Regions from separate parts of the Bacillus sp. LH1 genome, predicted to be linked through region 1. Evidence: a T-box and tRNA genes for the amino acid it is inferred to sense, from the RefSeq annotation. Region 1 holds a T-box; the other holds one or more tRNA genes.

Region 1 (3,651 bases):
TCCATTACTAGCAATGCTGTATCATGATTTTCCTCAGAACGATTTAATTTCTATTATTCATAAAAAAATAAAAAGGCTTCCTCAAATTAGAAAACGCCTTTCGCTTAATGAGTATTGTATTTTATGTGCCAATATTAAAACCTTTTTACGCACATTATTTTTCAGAACGAAAGATGACCATAACTTAGCCTTTACAGCACGTAAAACAGAAAGAATGTTAAAAGAACTTCCTAACTATTATTAAATACAAGGAGCAATGACATGGGTTATATTGAAGATATGAGAAATCTAGTAGGAAATCATCCACTTATTCTAATAGGATCACACGCCATTATATTAAATGAAAAAGATGAAGCATTGCTGCAGCTCCGTACAGATTTTAACCGCTGGGGCATTATTGGCGGTGCCTTAGAATATAACGAAACATTAGAAGATGCTTTAAAACGAGAAGTGTTTGAAGAAACTGGACTTATTATTAAAAATCCAGAACTATTCCGTACATACTCAGGACCAGATTTCTTTCAAATCTATCCAAATGGCGATCAAGTACACGGTGTACTCGTTGTTTATATTTGCCGAGAATTTTATGGGGAGCTTGTATGCGATCAAAGTGAATCAAAAGAACTACGCTTCTTTTCACTTGATGAATTACCTAATAATCTTCCTCCTGTTATCGAGAAGATTATTACAGATTATCTAAAAAAATAAGGGAACGCTTAACGTTCCCTCTCAAATCCAATCCGTTTTTTAATTTCCGCTAAATTTACCTTCGCAATAGCGCGTGCCTTCTCAGCACCGTTTTCTAATGCTTCATATAATAAATTCGGCTCATTCATATACATTGCGTACTTTTCACGAGGTCCAGCTAACTCACGATCTACAACGCGAAACAACTCTTTTTTCACATCGCCCCATCCGATTCCAGTCTCATATTTTTCACGTAATGACTGTACTTCGTCTTCTGTCGCAAACTCTTTATATATCATAAATAATGTTTCTAATTCTTTCGGTTCATTTGGAAGTGAAGAGTCTGTTTTGATTTTAAATATTAACTTTCGAAGTTTTTCTTGCTCTGCAAATAATGGGATTACATTTCCGTAACTTTTACTCATCTTCCTTCCATCAAGACCAGGTAAAATAGCTCCTTCTTCTTGCACTACATACTCCGGTAGTGTAAATGTCGTGCCAAATGTATGATTAAAATACGTCGCAATATCACGCGCAATTTCAATATGCTGAATTTGGTCTTTTCCAACTGGTACATGAGTAGCTTGAAATAATAATATGTCAGCTGCCATTAAAATCGGGTACGTGTATAACCCCATATTCACTCCCGCATCGACCTCTAACCCTGCTTCTTTATTTTGCTCCACCTTCGCTTTATACGCATGAGCACGGTTCATAAGACCTTTCGGAGTTAGGCAAGCTAAAATCCAAGCTAATTCTAGAATTTCCGGTACTTCTGTTTGCCGATAAAAAACAACATCTTCCCCAAGTCCAAGCGATAACCAAGTAGCTGCTACCTCTTTCGTATAACTGCTGAACTTTTCTGAATCATGCACAGCATTTAATGCATGATAATCAGCTATAAAGTACAATGCTCTTCCTTCATTATTCTTTGACATTTGTAATGCAGGTTTAATCGCACCAATATAATTCCCTAAATGCGGATAACCTGTCGGCTTAATTCCTGTTAACATTATTTTTTCACTCACACTAACTCCTCCTTTCTCAAAATAAAAAGAGCCCCTCATCCTAAAAAAAGGACGAGAGACTCCCGCGGTACCACCTTAATTAGCTATCATTAGCTCACTTCATACTTCAATAACGTGAAGTAACCGTCTTTACCTACTCATTTCAGTTAGAAGCTCCAGAGCCCATTCCATATTCATCCCTTACTGATTTCCACCACATATCAGCTCTCTGAAAAGTTTCGAATATGTACTCTTCTCTTTCATTGCTTTTTCGTTATTTTTTACAGTTTATCACATTTCTCATTGACTTGAACATAAATTTTCTGATTTATACAGTAGAAAATTTTCACTTGAACTGTCTAATAGTATGTAATTTTAATATTATTACTGTTTCCTTTTCTGAATCACTTATTACAGTATGAATTACATTTTGCAAATTTATCCACACTCGAGATATCCTGTTCTACATATACAAAATACCTTCATTTCTTCAAATAATAAAAAAATTACTAAACACCGTAAATTTATATACAGTATAATATATAGTTCAATCAGGGCTGTCTATATTATATTTACATTCATATCATTTCACCATAGAGACTCACTTCATTTTATCCTACTTTATTAATTCTTCACTATGCACTTCATATCGATATTTCGGATTTATATGGGAGTTTCTCGCTACAATTTGAAACTTTTTATCACCATGTTTTAATTCATCTGTTGTCAACGTGAATTGCTGATTAGAGACGTTTGTTTCTACTAACTTAGTATCCCCATATTTCAGCACTACACTTCCAACATCTTTTCCTGCCTTTCCAGTTACTACGCCTTCTTTAGTATCCCATTTCAATTTACTTAATCCATAATTATACCCATTCTCATCATATGGTTTTCCTGTTCTCCATTTATTTGATTCTATACCTCTTAATTTATTATTTGTATAATCTCCATATTTTTCATCATTGATACCAACTTTATTATTTTCATTCCAACAATTATCCGTAACAGTCCCATTATTTCCTGTTTCAATTATCTCGACGGGTGCATGTCCTTTTTGCTTCGTATCATCTGTAATCAGACTAGATTTTTGAATCCACCCCACCTGATTCCCTCGAATCTCAAACTCTTTATTAGAATTATTTAAAATGATACCACCACGCTTCACAGAATCACTTTTAACCCAACCAATCTGATTGTTCTCTACTAGAATTCCTTCAGTTAATTTTAGAGCAACACCACCAAACCTCGAGGAATCATCTCCTGGTTCTACTTGTTCAATAACATTATTCATAATCTTTGTTTCTTTAATATAACCAATATTTTCTTTATACCCTTCATCTAATGGATTTAATAGTTTGCCATTTTTCTCAATAGGGAAGGTCTGGTTAGTACCCCAAACCGCAATACCTACTTCTGATTTTTTGTTATTCTTCGGCTTCCATTTATCAATATGCTCAGCAGCATTTATATAATTCTTTTCCACTGTAATTTTCTTTGGTGGATAGTAATATTTCCCTCTATATTCGAGTCCACCTATTACAATTGGACGAGCAATACCTACAAAAATATTATTAGTAAATTCCATGTTCTCTCCACTGTGAGTATCCAATCCTTCCCAATAGCAATTATCAATAAACACACTGTCTCGCACCTTCACATTTTTACTAATTGGATATTTTGCTTGTAATTTATAACCCGGATTTGGAGGTTCTTTCATTTTGCGCATGGAAAGCGCTATGTTATAGTTCTTACCAATCTTTCCTTTCTTATCTTCACCTCCAATGTTTCTAGTCACCACATTTTGTATCTCTGCCGTTTCTATAGAATACCCTATAATTCCGCTATTTCCGGCATTTTCAACCAACATCCTCTTTTCTCCATCTACTGCCACAGATTTAGAACCCTTAATATGTAGTTCCTTAATTAAATCAAGCGTTATTCCATCTCCTGTAAT
Region 2 (3,651 bases), 2.6 Mb from region 1:
CACCTTTAAGTGCAGATTGTACTGCATGAAATTGATCTGGTTCAGCATACACGATAACAGAATCTTCTTCTTCTAGAATGTCACGTGCATCTACATCTGCTTCCATTAAAATTTCAAGAACTTCATCTGATGTTTTACCTTCAAGGCCGATAACAGCTGTCGCATCAAACATGTAAGCTACAGAACCGTTCACACCCATATTACCACTGTTTTTGCTAAATGCAGCTCGTACATCTGCTGCAGTACGGTTTACGTTATTTGTAAGTGTATCTACAATAACCATAGCTCCATTTGGTCCGAATCCTTCATAACGAAGCTCGTCATAATTTTCTTCTGAACCGCCTTTTGCTTTTTCAACTGCACGATCAATAATTGTTCTTGGAACATTGTATGTTTTCGCACGCTCTAATACAACTCTTAGTGCTTGGTTTGATTCTGGATCTGGCTCGCCTTGTTTTGCTGCCACATAAATTTCACGCCCAAATTTCGCGTATATACGGCTTGTATTTGCATCTTTTGATGCTTTTTTGTCTTTAATATTGTTCCATTTACGGCCCATACTTTCCACTCTCTTTCCCGTTTTAAATCTACATAAAAATATTAATATGAAATATAATGTGTGTTCAACACATTTTTAAAAGAAATATAAAAAGTTCATTTTTGATTCATATTACAGACATAATATAAATCACTATCATTTTGTTCTTTCGACAAGTTATATTATACATGAATTCCTACGTTTATTACGAATTTTAGAAGCACATAGTATAATTTAACAAAAAGACTCTAACATTTCTGTTACAGTCTTTTTATATTGCCAATAAAGATTTCCATATTATTCCCATAATTGTTTTCTATTGTTGTATAATAAAAATAGGAAAAAATTTGAAGAAAAGATGGAGGGTGAATTATGACACATTCCAAAGACAAAAAATCACATGCTTTTAAAGGAATAGGAGAGAAGTTAAACCCAACTATCTATCAAGTGAGATTCATGAAATTAGATGAACCAATTCGATTTGAGTCGTTTCCTGAATTAAAGGAATTAGGAGACTGGTTGAGTACTTCAACGCACATGTGGTCATGCCACTCAACTATGTACAAATACAACAGAGAAGAGTTTGAAAAGAAGTTCTTAGAAATTACGAAATTAACAGCTGATCATGTACTAATATCTACTGGTGGCGTCGGATTTAACTTCATGTCACCAGGTTGGAGAAATTCTTTATAAAATAATGAAATTATATAAAGGGATAAAAATTTATCCCTTTATTGTTTTGTAGCTTTCCCCAAATGTATCGCATGTACTAAATGAATAAGTTTACCTTAATCATTTATAACCATTTCACCAACACACCATTTTTGCTTATTTTATAGTATGATGAAAACATAAAAAGACTCTACACATTTGGTGTAGAGTCTTTTATTACGCCGTTCATGATACCGATGGTCGGGGTCGAACCGACACTCCCGAAGGAACACGATTTTGAGTCGTGCGCGTCTGCCAATTCCGCCACATCGGCACAAAAGAAAAGGCGGCAACCGGATTTGAACCGGTGATAAAGGTTTTGCAGACCTCTGCCTTACCACTTGGCTATGCCGCCATATTAAATTTTATTGGAGCGGAAGACGGGATTCGAACCCGCGACCCCAACCTTGGCAAGGTTGTATTCTACCACTGAACTACTTCCGCAAAAATGGCTGGGCTAGCTGGATTCGAACCAGCGCATGACGGAGTCAAAGTCCGTTGCCTTACCGCTTGGCTATAGCCCATCGAATTCTTACTTAATTATATGTAAGTATCCATTAGATTATTTGTAATTTTTAAAATAAAAATGGGGCGACTGATGGGAATCGAACCCACGAATGCCGGAGCCACAATCCGGTGCGTTAACCACTTCGCCACAACCGCCATGTTGTGTAAATATATTTGGCAGGGGCAGTAGGAATCGAACCCACACTGGAGGTTTTGGAGACCTCAGTTCTACCTTTAAACTATGCCCCTATGTAAATGGTGGAGGGGGGCAGATTCGAACTGCCGAACCCGAAGGAGCGGATTTACAGTCCGCCGCGTTTAGCCACTTCGCTACCCCTCCGAAACTTACATGGTGCCGGCTAGAGGACTTGAACCCCCAACCTACTGATTACAAGTCAGTTGCTCTACCAATTGAGCTAAGCCGGCGTATTTTATTAAAATAAATGGTGGCTCGGGACGGAATCGAACCGCCGACACGAGGATTTTCAGTCCTCTGCTCTACCGACTGAGCTACCGAGCCTTATTAAAATGGCGGTCCCGACCGGGGTCGAACCGGCGATCTCCTGCGTGACAGGCAGGCATGTTAACCACTACACCACGGGACCATTTGGTTGCGGGGACAGGATTTGAACCTGCGACCTTCGGGTTATGAGCCCGACGAGCTACCGTGCTGCTCCACCCCGCGATAATACTATTCATATAAAATTTATATGGTGGAGGATGACGGGATCGAACCGCCGACCCCCTGCTTGTAAGGCAGGTGCTCTCCCAGCTGAGCTAATCCTCCAAAGTGGTGACCCGTACGGGATTCGAACCCGTGTTACCGCCGTGAAAGGGCGGTGTCTTAACCACTTGACCAACGGGCCAAATATTATAAATCCTATGGCGGAGAGCAAGGGATTCGAACCCTTGATACGCTTGTGACGTATACACGATTTCCAATCGTGCTCCTTCGGCCAACTCGGACAGCTCTCCAATGGCTCCGCAGGTAGGAATCGAACCTACGACCGATCGGTTAACAGCCGATAGCTCTACCGCTGAGCTACTGCGGAATAATATTGCCTGGCAACGTCCTACTCTCACAGGGACAAGGTCCCAACTACCATCGGCGCTAGAGAGCTTAACTTCCGTGTTCGGTATGGGAACGGGTGTGACCTCTCTGCCATCATTACCAGACATTATTCTTTTGAGACAATCATTATTATAACTTATTTACTTTAAAAGTCAACAAGTTTTTTATGTTCTCTCAAAACTAGATAACATTGCTACATATTATATGGTTAAGTCCTCGATCTATTAGTATTCGTCAGCTCCACATGTCACCATGCTTCCACCTCGAACCTATCAACCTGATCATCTTTCAGGGATCTTACTAGCTTACGCTATGGGAAATCTCATCTTGAGGGGGGCTTCATGCTTAGATGCTTTCAGCACTTATCCCTTCCGCACATAGCTACCCAGCTATGCCCTTGGCAGAACAACTGGTACACCAGCGGTGCGTCCATCCCGGTCCTCTCGTACTAAGGACAGCTCCTCTCAAATTTCCTACGCCCACGACGGATAGGGACCGAACTGTCTCACGACGTTCTGAACCCAGCTCGCGTACCGCTTTAATGGGCGAACAGCCCAACCCTTGGGACCGACTACAGCCCCAGGATGCGATGAGCCGACATCGAGGTGCCAAACCTCCCCGTCGATGTGGACTCTTGGGGGAGATAAGCCTGTTATCCCCGGGGTAGCTTTTATCCGTTGAGCGATGGCCCTTCCATGCGGAACCACCGGATCACTAAGCCCGACTTTCGTCCCTGCTCGACTTGTAGGTCTCGCAGTCAAGCTCCCTTATGCCTTTGCACTCTACGAATGATTTCCAACCATTCTGAGGGAACCTTTGGGCG

The links. The T-box of region 1 lies ahead of ACX9TM_RS16935 (tryptophan--tRNA ligase). A T-box ahead of a tRNA ligase gene usually reads a tRNA of that ligase, here a tRNA-Trp.
Region 2: it encodes a tRNA-Trp, which carries the amino acid that the T-box ahead of ACX9TM_RS16935 (tryptophan--tRNA ligase) is inferred to sense. The anticodon was not compared.

The regions. Positions count from the first base shown of each region.
Region 1 is NZ_CM175007.1:3,267,135-3,270,785, forward strand. Features, by position in the region: gene ACX9TM_RS16925 (DUF2785 domain-containing protein) at 1-244, shown strand, start outside; gene ACX9TM_RS16930 (NUDIX hydrolase) at 262-708, shown strand; gene ACX9TM_RS16935 (tryptophan--tRNA ligase) at 717-1,715, opposite strand; T-box leader at 1,760-1,967, opposite strand; gene ACX9TM_RS16940 (hypothetical protein) at 2,311-3,651, opposite strand, start outside.
Region 2 is NZ_CM175007.1:538,605-542,255, reverse strand. Features, by position in the region: gene ACX9TM_RS02855 (YebC/PmpR family DNA-binding transcriptional regulator) at 1-559, opposite strand, end outside; gene ACX9TM_RS02850 (DUF3884 family protein) at 911-1,231, shown strand; tRNA gene ACX9TM_RS02845 (tRNA-Leu) at 1,442-1,523, opposite strand; tRNA gene ACX9TM_RS02840 (tRNA-Cys) at 1,534-1,604, opposite strand; tRNA gene ACX9TM_RS02835 (tRNA-Gly) at 1,619-1,693, opposite strand; tRNA gene ACX9TM_RS02830 (tRNA-Gln) at 1,699-1,773, opposite strand; tRNA gene ACX9TM_RS02825 (tRNA-His) at 1,837-1,912, opposite strand; tRNA gene ACX9TM_RS02820 (tRNA-Trp) at 1,932-2,005, opposite strand; tRNA gene ACX9TM_RS02815 (tRNA-Tyr) at 2,013-2,096, opposite strand; tRNA gene ACX9TM_RS02810 (tRNA-Thr) at 2,107-2,182, opposite strand; tRNA gene ACX9TM_RS02805 (tRNA-Phe) at 2,201-2,276, opposite strand; tRNA gene ACX9TM_RS02800 (tRNA-Asp) at 2,286-2,361, opposite strand; tRNA gene ACX9TM_RS02795 (tRNA-Met) at 2,365-2,441, opposite strand; tRNA gene ACX9TM_RS02790 (tRNA-Val) at 2,468-2,543, opposite strand; tRNA gene ACX9TM_RS02785 (tRNA-Glu) at 2,548-2,622, opposite strand; tRNA gene ACX9TM_RS02780 (tRNA-Ser) at 2,640-2,731, opposite strand; tRNA gene ACX9TM_RS02775 (tRNA-Asn) at 2,734-2,808, opposite strand; rRNA gene rrf (5S ribosomal RNA) at 2,817-2,932, opposite strand; rRNA gene ACX9TM_RS02765 (23S ribosomal RNA) at 3,033-3,651, opposite strand, start outside.